2 regions of the Streptomyces sp. NPDC086787 genome follow, and region 1 is predicted to be linked to the other one. Evidence: riboswitches for the same ligand, from Rfam matches in the RefSeq annotation. Region 1 holds a riboswitch; the other holds the start of a gene.
The links. Region 1 has a riboswitch for cyclic di-AMP ahead of ACIPK3_RS26295 (M23 family metallopeptidase). Riboswitches for the same ligand answer to the same signal wherever they lie in the genome.

Region 1 (7,482 bases):
TCCTTGGCCTGCGCGGAGTTCTCGCTCGAGCGGATCAGGCGAATGACCTCGTCGATGTCGACGAGGGCGGTCAGCAGGCCCTCCACCAGGTGCAGCCGGTCGTGGCGCTTGCTGCGGCGGAACTCCGAGCGCCGGCGGACGACGGTGAAGCGGTGGTCGAGGTAGACCTCCAGGAGTTCCTTCAGGCCGAGCGTGAGCGGCTGGCCGTCGACCAGGGCCACGTTGTTGATGCCGAAGGACTCCTCCATCGGCGTCAGCTTGTAGAGCTGCTCCAGGACCGCCTCCGGCACGAAGCCGTTCTTGATCTCGATGACCAGGCGCAGCCCGTGTGCCCGGTCCGTGAGGTCCTTGACGTCGGCGATGCCCTGGAGCTTCTTTGCGTTGACCAGGTCCTTGATCTTGGCGATGACCTTCTCGGGCCCCACCGTGAAGGGCAGTTCGGTGACGACGAGGCCCATGCGGCGCGGCGTCACGCTCTCCACGGAGACCGTGGCACGGATCCTGAAGGTGCCGCGGCCCGTCTCGTAGGCGTCCCTGATCCCGGCGAGGCCGACGATCCGGCCGCCGGTGGGCAGGTCGGGGCCCGGGACGTACTTCATCAGCGTGTCCAGATCCGCGTTCGGATGGCGGATCAGATGGCGGGCGGCCGCGACGACCTCGGCCAGGTTGTGCGGCGGCATGTTCGTGGCCATGCCGACCGCGATGCCCGACGTGCCGTTCACCAGCAGATTCGGGAAGGCGGCGGGCAGCGCGATCGGCTCCCGCTCCTGGCCGTCGTAGTTGGGCGCGAAGTCGACCGTGTCCTCGTCGATCGAGTCGGTCATCAGGCTCGTGGCCTCGGCCATCCGGCACTCGGTGTACCGCATGGCGGCCGGCGGGTCGTCGTTGCCCAGGGAGCCGAAGTTGCCGTGGCCGTCGACCAGCGGGACGCGCATCGAGAACGGCTGCGCCATGCGGACCAGCGCGTCGTAGATCGACGCGTCTCCGTGCGGGTGCAGCTTGCCCATCACGTCGCCCACGACACGCGCGCACTTCACATAGCCGCGGTCGGGACGCAGGCCCATCTCGTTCATCTGGTAGACGATGCGCCGGTGTACCGGCTTGAGCCCGTCGCGGGCGTCGGGGAGGGCGCGGGAGTAGATGACCGAATACGCGTATTCGAGGTAGGAGCCCTGCATCTCGTCCACGACGTCGATGTCGAGGATCTTCTCCTCGTACGAGTCGTCGGGCGGCGGGGTCTTCGTGCTGCGGCGGGCCATCGCTGCCGGCTCCTCTTTCCTGGTCGCTCGCCTACGGGCCGCTCACGCGGCGCGCCCCTTCGGCTCACTCTTGCTGAAGCGTGAACGGGATCTGACGGGGACCATTGTGGACCGCGGTACTGACAGGCCGGGCCAGGGCCCGGTGCCGACGGTCCCTCCCGGTACCGCGAGGTGCCGGCGGGGGCCGCCCCGCGGCACGACTCCCGCAGGCTACGCGATCCGCTGTGGGCGTACGCCCGGCGGGAACTTCACCGAGCCCCCGGACGCTTGCATAAGGTGGCAGGACCGGCAGGAAAACCGCGGTCTCAGGACCGCCTCCGCGATCGAAGGGACGTACATGTCCATGGGTCACACGACCGAAGCCGAGGCAGGCTCCGGGGGCCTGACAGCGACCGAGCACCGCCTGGCCAACGGTCTGCGCGTGGTGCTCTCCGAAGACCACCTGACCCCGGTCGCGGCGGTGTGCCTCTGGTACGACGTCGGCTCCCGTCACGAAGTCAAGGGGCGTACCGGCCTGGCTCACCTTTTCGAGCACCTGATGTTCCAGGGCTCCTCCCAGGTGAAGGGCAACGGCCACTTCGAACTGGTGCAGGGCGCCGGCGGCTCGCTCAACGGCACCACCAGCTTCGAGCGCACCAACTACTTCGAGACCATGCCCACCCACCAGCTGGAGCTCGCCCTCTGGCTGGAGGCCGACCGGATGGGCTCGCTGCTGGCCGCCCTCGACGAGGAGTCGATGGAGAACCAGCGAGACGTCGTCAAGAACGAGCGCCGCCAGCGCTACGACAACGTCCCGTACGGCACCGCGTTCGAGAAGCTGACCGCCCTCGCCTACCCGGAGGGCCACCCGTACCACCACACGCCGATCGGCTCCATGGCCGACCTGGACGCGGCCACCCTCGAGGACGCGCGCCGGTTCTTCCGTACCTACTACGCGCCGAACAACGCGGTGCTCTCGGTGGTCGGGGACATCGACCCCGAGCAGACCCTCGCCTGGATCGAGAAGTACTTCGGCTCGATCCCCATGCACGACGGCAAGCCCGAGCCGCGCGACGGCTCGCTGCCCGACACCATCGGCGAGCAGCTGCGCGAGGTCCTGGTGGAGGAGGTCCCGGCCCGCGCGCTGATGGCCGCCTACCGGCTCCCCGAGGACGGCACGCGCGCGGCCGACGCGGCCGACCTGGCGCTCACCGTCCTCGGCGGCGGCGAGTCCTCCCGCCTGTACAACCGGCTCGTACGACGCGACCGTACGGCGGTGGCGGCCGGGTTCGGCCTGCTGCGGCTGGCCGGGGCGCCCTCCCTCGGCTGGCTGGACGTGAAGACCTCCGGCGACGTCCAGGTGCCGGTCATCGAGGCCGCCATCGACGAGGAGCTGGCCCGCTTCGCCGAGGAGGGCCCCACGCCCGAGGAGATGGAGCGCGCCCAGGCCCAGTTGGAGCGCGAGTGGCTGGACCGGCTCGGTACGGTCTCGGGCCGCGCCGACGAGCTGTGCCGCTACGCCGTCCTGTTCGGCGACCCGCAGCTCGCCCTGACCGCCGTGCAGCGCGTCCTCGAGGTGACGCCGGAGGAGGTCCGCACGGTGGCCGCGGCCCGCCTGCGCCCGGACAACCGGGCGGTGCTCGTCTACGAGCCGCTCTCCGTCGAGTCCGCGGAGCACACCCAGGACGAGGACTTCCCCGAGGACCCCGAGTCCGAGGCCACGGTGAAGGCCGGCGCCGACCAGAACGACGAAGAGGAGACGGCCAAGTGACCGAGCTCGCCGCGATGGAGTTCCACCCCCAGCCCCGAGCGGGCGAGCCGAAGCCGTGGGCGTTCCCGGCCCCCGAGCGCGGCACCCTGGACAACGGCCTGACGGTGCTGCGCTGTCACCGCCCCGGCCAGCAGGTGATCGCCGTCGAGGTGCTCCTGGACGCGCCGCTCGACGCCGAGCCGGCCGGTTTCGACGGCGTCGCCACCATCATGGCGCGAGCCTTCTCGGAGGGCACCGACAAGCACTCCGCCGAGGAGTACGCCGCCGAACTGGAGCGCTGCGGCGCGACCCTGGACGCCCACGCCGACCACCCCGGAGTGCGTCTGGGCCTGGAGGTACCCGCCTCCCGTCTCGGCAAGGCGCTCGGCCTGCTCGCGGACGCCCTCAGGGCGCCCGCGTTCGCCGACAGCGAGGTCGAGCGGCTGGTCCGCAACCGCCTCGACGAGATCCCGCACGAGATGGCGAACCCGTCCCGCCGCGCGGCCAAGGAGCTCTCCAGGGAGCTGTTCCCGGCGACTTCGCGCATGTCGCGACCGCGCCAGGGCACCGAGGACACGGTCGAGAAGATCGACGCGGCGGCCGTGCGCGCCTTCTACGACCGCCATGTGCGGCCCGCCACGGCCACCGCCGTGGTGGTCGGCGACCTCACCGGCATCGACCTGGACGAGCTGCTCGGCGCGACCCTGGGCGGCTGGACCGGCTCACCGGCGCAGCCCCGCCCGGTGCCGCCGGTCACCGCCGACGACACCGGCCGGGTCGTCATCGTGAACCGTCCGGGCGCCGTTCAGACGCAGCTGCTCATCGGCCGCGTCGGCGCTGACCGGCACGACCGTGTGTGGCCCGCCCAGGTGCTCGGCACCTACTGCCTCGGCGGCACCCTGACCTCCCGCCTGGACCGTGTCCTGCGCGAGGAGAAGGGCTACACCTACGGCGTGCGCGCGTTCGGGCAGGTCCTCAGGTCCGCCCCGGACGGCACGGGTGCCTCGATGCTCGCGATCAGCGGTTCCGTCGACACCCCGAACACCGGCCCGGCGCTGGCGGACCTGTGGGCGGTGCTGCGCAAGCTCGCCGAAGGGGGCCTCACCGACGCCGAGCGCGATGTCGCCGTACAGAACCTGGTCGGGGTCGCGCCGCTGAAGTACGAGACGGCGGCGGCCGTGGCGGGCACCCTGGCGGACCAGGTCGAGCAGCATCTGCCCGACGACTACCAGGCGGCGCTGTACCGGCAGCTCGCCGCCACCGGCACCGTGGAGGCCACCGCCGCGGCGGTGAACGCCTTCCCGGTGAACCGTCTGGTCACGGTCCTGGTGGGTGACGCCGCCCAGATCAGGGAGCCCGTCGAGGCCCTCGGCATCGGCGAAGTCACCGTCGTCTCCGCCGAATAACCTCAAAACACCGGCACACGCGCGTGCCCTGACGGCCGACGGTTCGTCAGGGCACGCGCGGCATTTCCAGGATGTCCGGATTGAGGCGGAGGTGACCTGTCTGGCCTGTGGGATGCGCTACAAAATCCGGGATCGGTTTGGGGATTGAAGCGCGCCCGCATAGCGTCATCCCGGCTGTTCGTCATGCAGTGCGCCGCACCCGCGGCACCGGACAGTCATCGCCGAGTCCCCGTACGGCGCGAGCCAGGGGAGCCGGGGACCCATGTCCCTGGGGTGAATCGGACGCCCGCGCGGCTGCGAGGGGGTCCGTAGGAGACCTTCCTGCTCCGAACCCGTCAGCTAACCCGGTAGGCGAGAAGGAAGGAAAGGACCAGCCACTTCATGGCGTTCACCCGCGCCACCGGGAAGCACCGTCGTCCCAGTCGGATGCAGCGCACCACCGTCCACGCAGCCGGCGTCGCGGCCCTTGCCACCACCGGCGCGATAGGCGCCCTGACCGCCCCGGCCCTCGCCGCGGAGCCGGCCCCCGCGGACACCGGTCTCACCCCTGTGATCACCCTTGGCGACTCGGTCGCCGAGCAGATCGACGCGCAGGCCGCCGCCCAGCAGCAGGCCGCCCAGCGCCAGGCGGCCGAGGAGGCCGCTCGCAAGCAGGCCGCCGCGCTCGCCGAGAGGCAGCACGAGGTCAAGCTGCGCGCCGCCCGCGAGGCCGAGCGCAAGCGACTCAACGCCTTCGTGGCGCCGATCGCGCACTCCTATGTCTCCACCGGTTACCAGACCGGCGGTTCCCTGTGGTCCTCCGGCTCGCACACCGGCATCGACTTCCACGCCGCCAGCGGCACCACCGTGCACGCGGTCGGCTCCGGCACGGTCGTGTCCACCGGGTGGGGCGGGGCGTACGGCAACCAGATCGTGATCCGGATGGCTGACGGCACGTACACCCAGTACGGCCACCTCTCCTCCATCGGTGTCTCCGAGGGCCAGAAGGTCACCCCCGGCCAGCAGATCGGTCTCTCCGGCGCGACCGGCAACGTGACCGGGCCGCACCTCCACTTCGAGGCCCGGACGACCCCGGAGTACGGCTCGGACATCGACCCCGTCGCGTACCTGCGCAAGCACGGCGTGAACGTCTGACGGACGCGCCTTCGAAAGCCCCGGCTCGTGAGCCGGGGCTTTCGGCGTTTCCGGCGCGCGGTTTCCTGCCGTTTCCGGTACCCCGCTGTCCAAAAAATATCCATGATTCCGGCCCGCCGTCGGAATTTCCCGTGCATTGCAATAGAGTCACGGGGAATATTGAGGCACGGTCCTAGGCGGAGGTCGGTCATGCGTATTCCGGCGCACTCGGTGTGCACGGCGATCCGGGACGACATCGTGACCGGTGTCTACGAGCCCGGCGGGCGGCTCACCGAAGAACTTCTGGCCCGGCGCTACGGCGTCTCGCGCGTCCCCGTCCGTGAGGCGCTGCGCACGCTGGAGGCCGAGGGTTTCGTGGTGACCCGGCGGCACGCGGGCGCGTGCGTGGCCGAACCGAGCGAGCAGGAGGCCGCCGACCTGCTGGAGATGCGCCTGCTGCTGGAACCGCTCGGCGCCTCCCGGGCCGCCCGGCGGCGCAGTGAGGCCCACCTCAAGGTGCTGCGCGGCCTGGTCAGGCTGGGGCAGGAGCGGGCCAGGAGGGGCGGCAGCGAGGACCTGCGCTCCCTGGGCGGCTGGTTCCACGAGACGCTCGCCCAGTCCTGCGGCAGCCCCGCCCTGACCGCCATGCTGACCCAGCTGCGGCACAAGATCGCCTGGATGTACGCGGTGGAGGCGCCCGTGAACCCGGTGGAGTCCTGGGCGGAGCACGGCGCCATCGTGGACGCGGTGGCACGCGGCGACGCGGACCGCGCGCGGGCGATCACGGCGCTGCACACCGAGCGCGCGACCCTCGCGCACCGGCTGCGCCTGTCCGGCGCCGGTGGCCGGCCGGAGCGTTCGCGGACTTCGCAACATGCTGTAAACATTTCGAGCCCGCGGAATTAACACGCGGGACGTATACAAAGAGATGTTATTCGGGGGCGACGCTTTTTCCTGCCCCGATTTTCAGTGGTGCCCCAATTCCGGAACCATGCGAAGTGGTGGCGGTGGCGCAAAAAGACGGCGGAGCCGCACGGCCCGTACGGGCGACGCGGCTCCGCCGATTTCATGTCCCTATGTTCGGACCGTGTCCTCAGACCGTCTCGGGCAGCTCCTCGAGACCCTCGGCGACCAGCTTCGCCAGACGGTCCAGGGCGGCGTCCGCGCCCTCGGCGTCGGAGGCGAGGACGATCTCCTCGCCGCCCTGGGCGCCCAGGCTCAGGACGGCCAGCATGGAGGCGGCGTTGACGGGGGCGCCGCCGGGCTTGGCGATCGTCACGGGGACGCCGGAAGCCGTGGCGGCCCGGACGAAGATGGAGGCGGGGCGGGCGTGGAGGCCCTCGGTCCAGCCGACGTTGACGTGGCGCTCAGCCATGTGATGCTGCCCTTCACTGTCACTTCACTGTCTCAGTGTTGTCTAGACCAGTCTTCCATATCGTCAGGCACGCTCCCGGTCGTCAGGCGTGCTCCCGCCCTCCACAGCCTGCCCCGCGCTGTTGTCGGACGCGAGCCGTACTCTGGGGCCCATGCAGACCTCGGCGGACCGGCGGGACCGGCACGAGTACCCCGCCCACTGGGAGGCGGACGTGGTCCTGCGCGACGGGGGTACCGCGCGCATCAGGCCCATCACCGTCGACGACGCCGACCGCCTGGTCAGTTTTTACGAGCAGGTCTCCGACGAGTCGAAGTACTACCGCTTCTTCGCGCCGTACCCACGGCTGTCCGCCAAGGACGTCCGACGCTTCACCCACCACGACTTCGTGGACCGGGTGGGGCTCGCCGCCACGATCGGCGGCGAGTTCATCGCGACCGTCCGCTACGACCGCATCGACGCCCGCGGCCTGCCCGCCTCCGCGCCCGCCGACGAGGCGGAGGTGGCCTTCCTGGTGCAGGACGCCCACCAGGGCCGCGGAGTGGCCTCCACCCTCCTCGAACACATCGCGGCCGTCGCGCGCGAGCGCGGCATCCGCCGGTT
Region 2 (7,482 bases), on a different contig from region 1:
CCGGCTCTCGGCCACGCCCCAGTGCTCCAGGTGGGCACCGACGCCCAGCGGGACGGCGAAGAGGGTGTCCGTGCCGGCCAGCGCCTTGATCGTGGGCATGTCGAGGTGGTCGTAGTGGTCGTGCGAGATGACGACGACGTCGACCGGGCCGAGCGCCGCCAGCGGTACCGGGGCCGGGTGCAGCCGCTTGGGCCCGGCGAACGGGAACGGGGAACAGCGCTCGCCCCAGACCGGGTCGAAGAGCACGCGCTTTCCGTCGATCTCGGCGAGCACGCTGGAGTGTCCCATCCAGGTCAGCCGCAGCCCGGTGGCCGGCGGCCGGGCGATGTCGGCGAGCGTGGTGGCGTGTACCGGAACGGTGCCCCGCGGGGCACGCCTGGGGCGCTCCTCACGGTCGAAGAAGACCTTCGCGAAGTCCAGCGTGGAGCCGGACGGGCGGGTGCGCGCGAGGCCCCCCGGGTTCTGGAAGACACCGTCCTTGAAGTGCGGTGACCTGCGGATGCGCGCCATGCGCTCACCGCTCGGGTCCACGCCGAAGGCAGCGGGCTGCAGCGCGCGGAGCCCGGAGCTCAGGGAACGCAAACCGGTCACGGTACCTCCAGATGGACTCGCCGGGGGCATCCATTATGGTCGGCCCCTCCGGCAACCCTTCCGGCAGCCCCCACGACAGTCCGCCCCGCACACTTCGGACCGCCGCCGGGAGCCCGCGCACCGAGGAGAACCAACCCCATGACCGCCCCCCTCGTCTCGCTCGTGTGGACCGACCACGTCACCGGCCGCCAGGGCTTCCTGGTCGTCGACCGGCTGGTGCGCGGGGTGGCCAGCGGCGGTCTGCGCATGCGTCCCGGATGCACCCTCGACGAGGTGGCCGGACTCGCCCGCGGCATGACCATGAAGGAGGCCCTCCACTACGACCCCGAGAGCCGCTATGTGCCCCTGGGCGGTGCCAAGGGCGGCATCGACTGCGACCCCCGGGCGCCCGAGGCGTACGGGCTGCTGGTGCGCTACCTGCGCGCGATGCGGCCGTACGTCGAGAGTTGCTGGACCACGGGCGAGGATCTCGGCCTGACCCAGGACCTGGTCGACCGCGCCGCCGCCGAGGCGGGTCTGGTGTCGTCGATCCAGGCGGTGTATCCGCTGCTCGACGACGAGACCGCGGCGCGGCGCAGGCTCGCGGACGCCTTCGCGGTCGAGGTGGACGGCATCGGTCTGGGCGAGCTGGCCGGCGGCTGCGGGGTCGCCGAGTCGGTGCTCACCGCCCTGGACCGGGCCGGGGTGCCGCACGCCGGGACGCGGGTCTGTGTGCAGGGGCTCGGCACCATGGGCGGGGCGACCGCCCGCTTCCTGGCGCGGGCGGGCCTGACCGTCGTGGCCGTCGCCGATGTCAGGGGCACCATCGCCAACCCGGCGGGTCTCGACGTCGAGGCGCTGCTCACCGCGCGGGACGCGTACGGCGCCGTCGACCGGGCCGTGCTGCGTCCCGGCGACCGCGAACTGCCGGGTGACGCCTGGCTGTCCGCCGAGGCCGACGTGCTGGTGCCGGCGGCCGTGTCGTACGTGGTCGACGCCGCCGCCCAGCATCGGATCCGGGCACGCTGGGTCGTGGAGGCGGCCAATATGCCGGTGCTGCCCGAGGCGGAGGAGCTGCTGTCCGCGCGCGGGGTGACCGTGCTGCCGGACGTGGTGGTCAACTCCGGGACGAACGCCTGGTGGTGGTGGACGCTGTTCGGTGACATCGGCCCCGACGCGGACGAGGCGTTCACCCACATACGGCGCTCGATGCGGGCCCTGGTCGAACTGATGCTGGCGCGCGCCGAGGCCGACGCCACGACCCCGCGCGCGGCCGCCCACGCCATCGTGGCGGACCGGCTGCCGGTGATCGCCGAGCGGTTCGGGTGGTACCGGTAGGTCCACGGATCCGGGTGGTGGGCGGACGTTTGGACCAGGTCCTGTCACAAGGCATACGGGAGTTCGCATAGGGGAGTTCGACGACAAGCCCTAGGGTGACCGCGTGACGAGACGGCGGCTGAGTGTGGCGGAGCGGCGGGAGGAGCTGTTGCGGGCCGCCGTGGAGCAGATCGAGGCGCGGGGTGTGGCGGCGGTCAGGATCTCCGACGTGGCCTCGTCCCTCGGGGTGAGCAACGCGCTTGTGCTGTACCACTTCTCGACCAAGGAGAAGCTGGTCGCCGCCGCGTTCGCGTTCGCGGCCGAGGACGATCTGACGCGGCTGCGGGCACTGCTGGGCCGCCGTACGACCGCGCTGCGCCGACTGCGGGCCGCGATGCGGTGGTACGCGCCGACCGGGCCGGCCAAGGGGTGGCGGCTGTGGATCGAGGGCTGGGCGGTGGCACTGCGCGAACCGGCGCTGCGCGAGGTCGCCCGGGGCCTGGACAGGCAGTGGAAGGCGGCCATCGCCGGAGTCATCGCGGAAGGCGTGGCGGCGGGCGAGTTCGAGTGCCCGGACCCGGAGGGGGCGGCGCTCAGGCTGACGGCCCTGCTGGACGGGCTCGCCGTGCAGCTGACGTCGTACGCGGGCGCGGTTCCCCGATCCCGGGCGCGCCAGTGGGTGGACGAGGCTCTCGCCCGTGAACTGGGGCCCGTCCGGCAACGGTGAGCGGCGGCGCCCGGTCGAAGCGCCGCCGTTCGGTCACCGGTCGTCGTCGGGCCGTCAGGCCACCGAGGCGATCCGCGTTCTGATGTCATCGGGGGACAACGCCCCCTTGGCCGTCACATGGTCGCCCGACGACTCCCCGCGCAGCCGTCGTCCGATCCACGGCACCAGGTACTCGCGGGCCCAGTGGACGTCGTCGCGGCGCACGTCGAGCGTGCTGCGCGGCGGCAGCGGTGGCCAGGGCTGGTCCGGGTCGGCCGGGACCTCGAGGCCCAGGACCTGCCCGGCGCGCAGCGCCACCCGGGTGTGTCCCTCGGGTGAGAGGTGGAGCCGGTCGCCGTCCCAGGCCCGGCGGTCCTGCACGGTCTTCAGGGACCACAGGTCCAGCACCGGGCAGCCGTACCGGTCGGCGATGGCCCGGACATGCCCGTTGTACGTGGCGATCTTGCCACGCAGACGCTTCATCACGGGCACGTCGCGGGTGTCGAACCCGGTCGTCACCAGCACCGTGCCCGCCGCCTCGGTGAGCTGGGCCACCGCACGCTCGAAGCGTTCGGCCACCTCGTCCGGGTCGGTGCCGGGGCGGATGATGTCGTTGCCGCCCGCGCAGAAGGACACGAGGTCGGGCGCGAGCGCCACGGCCTGCGGGAGCTGGTCCGCCACGATCTGGTCGAGCAGTTTGCCGCGCACTGCGAGGTTGTTGTAGTCGAAGTCGCCCTCCGGGCGACGGTCCGCGAGCAGCACCGCGAACCGGTCGGCCCATCCGACGTATGCCCCGTCGGGGCCGGGGTCGCCGACGCCCTCGGTGAAGCTGTCCCCCACCGCCACGTACGACCCGATCACTGATCTGTTGTCACTCTTCGAATCGTCTGTCACATCGCCCCATGATTCACCTTCGCATGTGACTTACGCGATCGTAGGAAGGGGTTGACGAACGGTGAGATAAGCCACGCTTAAAGAATTTGTCAATGCCGGAATAGGGTGCACCCGGGGGGTGTTGACGGGCCCGGACACACCGAAGGCCGGACCCGGGGATCACAGGGATCGCGGGTCCGGCCTTTCGGTCCGTGACGGGTGGTGCCGGTCAGCCGACGGAGACGCCGTGGCCGCGGAGGTAGGCGACCGGGTCCACGTCGGAGCCGTAGTTCGGGGTGGTACGGATCTCGAAGTGGAGGTGCGGGCCGGTCACGTTGCCGGTCGCGCCGGAGAGTCCGAGCTGCTGACCCGCGGTCACGCTCTGGCCCGCCGACACGGAGAGCTGGGACAGGTGGGCGTACTGCGCGTAGTAGCCGTCGCTCAGCTTGATGACGACCTGGTTGCCGTACGCACCGCCCCACCCGGCGGAGACGACGGTGCCCGCGCCGACGGCCTTGACCGGGGTGCCGGTCGGGACGACGAAGTCGACACCGGTGTGGTAGCCGCTGGACCAGTGACTGCCCGCCACGTGGTAGGCGGTACCGATGCCGCCGCCCGACACGGGGCGGGTGTAACCGGTCGAGGCGGTGGCGGTCTGCTCCGGGGCGGCCTTGGCGGCGGGCGCCGGGGCCTCCTTGGCCTGCGGGGCGGCGGACGGCTTCGCGGCCGGGGCGGAGAAGGACGACTGCCGCGGCTGGGCCGGGGCCTCGTGGGCCGCCGTGGCCTTCTTGCCCAGGGTGAGCTTCAGACCGGGGTGGATCAGCGAGGGGTCGCCGCCGATGGCCTCGCGGTTGTCGTGGTAGATCCGCTGCCAGCCGCCGCGCACCTGCTGCTTGGCGGCGATCTTGGACAGGTAGTCACCGGACCGCACCGTGTACGTGCGTGCGTGCGAGTGGGCCGAGGCCGGGCGCTCGGGCTTCGTCTGCTTCGCGACGGCGGGAAGCGACTGGACGGCCTTCTCGGGAGCGGCCGCGGGGGCCGCGTGGGCGCCGGCGGCTCCCATCAGCGGCAGGGCCAGCGCGGCACCGCCGGTACCGGCGACCGCTATGGAGCGGGAGAAGCGGCGGGTCTTGGGACGGCGGTGCTTACCCTTCGCGGGCATGGCGAATTCCTCTCCGGCGCCTGCGAGGTGAGCTGTCGGGTTCGGACTGGAGATGCCCGGCCGCAGTGGAGACGCGGCTTCACCCCTAGCCTGTTCCGGAGACCGGAACAGGCGGTGTTGCCTGTGGGTCCCCCGCTTCCTGCCGTACACGGGTGAGTGTGTGGGGACTCCGGGCGGCGGCAGGATTCGGCGTTCCGTCCGGATTGATGGTGAACGTAAGCGAGCGCGCCGCGAACGGACAAGAAGAAAATTCCTTGTGTCCGGCTTTCGCTTGATCCGTTACCGGAATTCCCGGTCACCCTCCGTGAATTCCCCGCTCGATTCCCTCCTCAATTCCCGGGAACGGCACCGCGATTACGTGAACATGACGCACGACGGACGGTCACCATATGACCCTCCTCACGCACGCCCCCCCAATTCGGACATTCAACTCAGATGCGACGTAGTCGAAGAACTGTCGCGTCGAGGTCACCCCGGAGCCCAGTGCTCAGCCCGTGGTGCAGCAGCACGGCACCCCGATGGATATCACCGGTTTCGCGGCATTCGTACGATGCTGTCGGGTCGAGCCCGCGCAGCCGCGGCGCCGGGACCGGCTCGCCGTAGTGCTGTGCCTGGAGCCAGGCGAGTACGACCGTCTCGCCCCCGAGCGTGTACTGCACCGCGCTCAGTCCGCCCTCCGGGGGCCGCAGCCGGTACAGCTCGCCGTGCTGCACGACCGGGCGGATCTCCTTGTAGAGCCGCACCCACTCCCGGGCCGCGGTAAGTTCCGCCTCGGTCCACTCCGAGAGGTCGCCACCGATGCCGAGGACCCCGGCCATGGCGCTGACGAACCGGAGGCGCAGTGCGCTGACCCTGCCGTTGAGCTGTGTGTTCGGACTGTCGGTGACCCAGGCGGCCATGATCCGCGCGGGGTGGATCTGACTGAACCCGTGCTGGATGGCGAGCCGGTCCAGCGGGTCGGTGTTGTCGGAGGTCCACACCTGGTCCGTGCGGCTCATCACACCGAGGTCGATCCGGCCGCCGCCGCCCGAGCAGGACTCGAACGCCACACCCGGGTGGGCCGCCCGCAGCCGGTCCAGCAGGGCGTAGAAGGCACGCACATGGTCGGTCCAGAGCCGCTGCGGGTAGGGGTCGCCCGGCCAGCCCGGGTCGGTGAAGCAGCGGTTGAAGTCCCACTTCACATAGTCGATGGGCGCCCCGGAGAGCAGGCCGTCGAGCTGCTCCCACAGATACCGCTGGACGTCCTCGCGAGCCAGGTTGAGCACCAGCTGGTTGCGCAGCTCCGTGCGCTCGCGTCCCGGCTGGTACTGCACCCAGTCGGGGTGTGCGCGGTACAGGTCGCTGTCCGGGTTGACCATCTCGGGCTCGACCCAGATGCCGAACCGCATCCCCAGGGCGTGCACCTGGTCGGCCAGTGGTGCGAGGCCGTCCGGGAAGCGGTCGGGGTTGGGTGTCCAGTCGCCGAGTCCGGCCCGGTCGCTGACCCGGGCGCCGAACCAGCCGTCGTCGACCACGAACAGCTCCACTCCGATCGACGCCGCGCGGCGGGCGAGCGCGGTCTGCCGCTCCTCGGAGATGTCGAAGTACGTGGCCTCCCAGGAGTTGAACAGCACGGGCCGGTCCTGCTCGGCGTCCGGGATGACGTGGGCCCGCTGGTAGGCGTGCCAGGCGCGGCTCGCGCCACCGAAGCCGCCGTCGCTCCACAGCCCCGCGAAGACCGGGGTCGTGTACGACTCCCCGGCGCCCAGCATCAGCAGGCCCGAGTCGTCGTGGCCCGCCCCTCCGGTGATCTGCACGCGCGCGTCGGGCAGTTGGGCGACCGCGATCCGCCAGGACCCCGACCAGCCCAGCACGCAGCCGTACACCTCGCCGCGCTCCTCGGTGGCGTCCGTGTCCAGCGCGACCCAGGGCAGGTGCTGGTGGCCGGTGTGGCCGCGGCGGCTGCCGATCACCTTTTCCCCGTAGGTGAGCGGTGCCGCGGTGAGCCGGGACTCGGCGGCCCAGCGGCCGTGCAGCTGGGACAGCCGCCAGCCCTCCCGGTCGGGCAGGGTCCAGGTGGCCGCGTCGGCGCGGAGCAGTTCCACGCGCGCGGGACCCGCGTTGTCGACGGTCACCCAGCGCTCGATCACGTCCGCGCGCATCCGGTAGTGGAGCGTGACGGACAGCCCGTCGTCGTGGAAGCGCAACCGCAGTCCGCCGTCCTCGGTCTCGTACCCCGCGAAGGTCCACTCGGTGCCGCGCCGCTGGTCCGTGCGCACGGACAGGGCCGGGCGGACGAAGCGGGGGCCGCCCTCGACCGGGTACTCCTCGCGACCGTCGAGCGGCGACTCGAAGGGCCGGTAGACCGGCAGCGGGCGTACGGCGAGTGCCTCGGCGTCGGCGAGCGCGATCCTCGGCCCCCAGTGGAGGTGCAGCAGTTCGTCCGCCTCGGTGAGGTGCAGCGCGTAGCCGCTGGCCGGTCCGGACAGCAGCCAGGTGCGGCCGTCCTCCGCGATGTCCACCGTGTTTGCCGTGTCCACCATGTGCACCGTGCTCGCTATTTCCACCCTCTCCACCCTCTCCAGGACTTCCACGACGGAGCGCCCGCACAGGTCCAAACAGATCCGCTCAAGCCCGAACATCATCGAGGGTGGTGGGACTTCGGGGCAATGCCTGTGGACAACTCGTCGCCCGAGGAAACCCATGTCGTATCGTCAACGGAGTGCCCGTGGGCGAGCCGCGCCGACGGGGCAGACCGGGAGGAGCCCCCGTGACCCAGCAGGTCCCGTCGACCGAGCCCGAGCTGGCCGGTGTGCGCAACTTCCGTGACGTGGGCGGTCTGCCGACGACGGACGGGCGGCGGGTGCGGTTCGGT

Region 2: another riboswitch for cyclic di-AMP. It lies ahead of ACIPK3_RS06495 (peptidoglycan DD-metalloendopeptidase family protein); the one in region 1 lies ahead of ACIPK3_RS26295 (M23 family metallopeptidase).

What each region holds. Positions count from the first base shown of each region.
Region 1 is NZ_JBIVBC010000013.1:80,248-87,729, reverse strand. It holds gene ACIPK3_RS26310 (DNA topoisomerase (ATP-hydrolyzing) subunit A) at 1-1,259, opposite strand, end outside; gene ACIPK3_RS26305 (M16 family metallopeptidase) at 1,597-3,009, shown strand; gene ACIPK3_RS26300 (M16 family metallopeptidase) at 3,006-4,394, shown strand; cyclic di-AMP (ydaO/yuaA leader) riboswitch at 4,604-4,762, shown strand; gene ACIPK3_RS26295 (M23 family metallopeptidase) at 4,776-5,528, shown strand; gene ACIPK3_RS26290 (GntR family transcriptional regulator) at 5,718-6,413, shown strand; gene ACIPK3_RS26285 (HPr family phosphocarrier protein) at 6,601-6,882, opposite strand; gene ACIPK3_RS26280 (GNAT family N-acetyltransferase) at 7,034-7,482, shown strand, end outside.
Region 2 is NZ_JBIVBC010000002.1:80,761-88,242, reverse strand. It holds gene ACIPK3_RS06515 (MBL fold metallo-hydrolase) at 1-591, opposite strand, end outside; gene ACIPK3_RS06510 (Glu/Leu/Phe/Val dehydrogenase dimerization domain-containing protein) at 730-1,908, shown strand; gene ACIPK3_RS06505 (TetR family transcriptional regulator C-terminal domain-containing protein) at 2,012-2,614, shown strand; gene ACIPK3_RS06500 (SGNH/GDSL hydrolase family protein) at 2,669-3,454, opposite strand; gene ACIPK3_RS06495 (peptidoglycan DD-metalloendopeptidase family protein) at 3,696-4,628, opposite strand; cyclic di-AMP (ydaO/yuaA leader) riboswitch at 4,633-4,793, opposite strand; gene ACIPK3_RS06490 (alpha-galactosidase) at 5,060-7,150, opposite strand; gene ACIPK3_RS06485 (tyrosine-protein phosphatase) at 7,378-7,482, shown strand, end outside.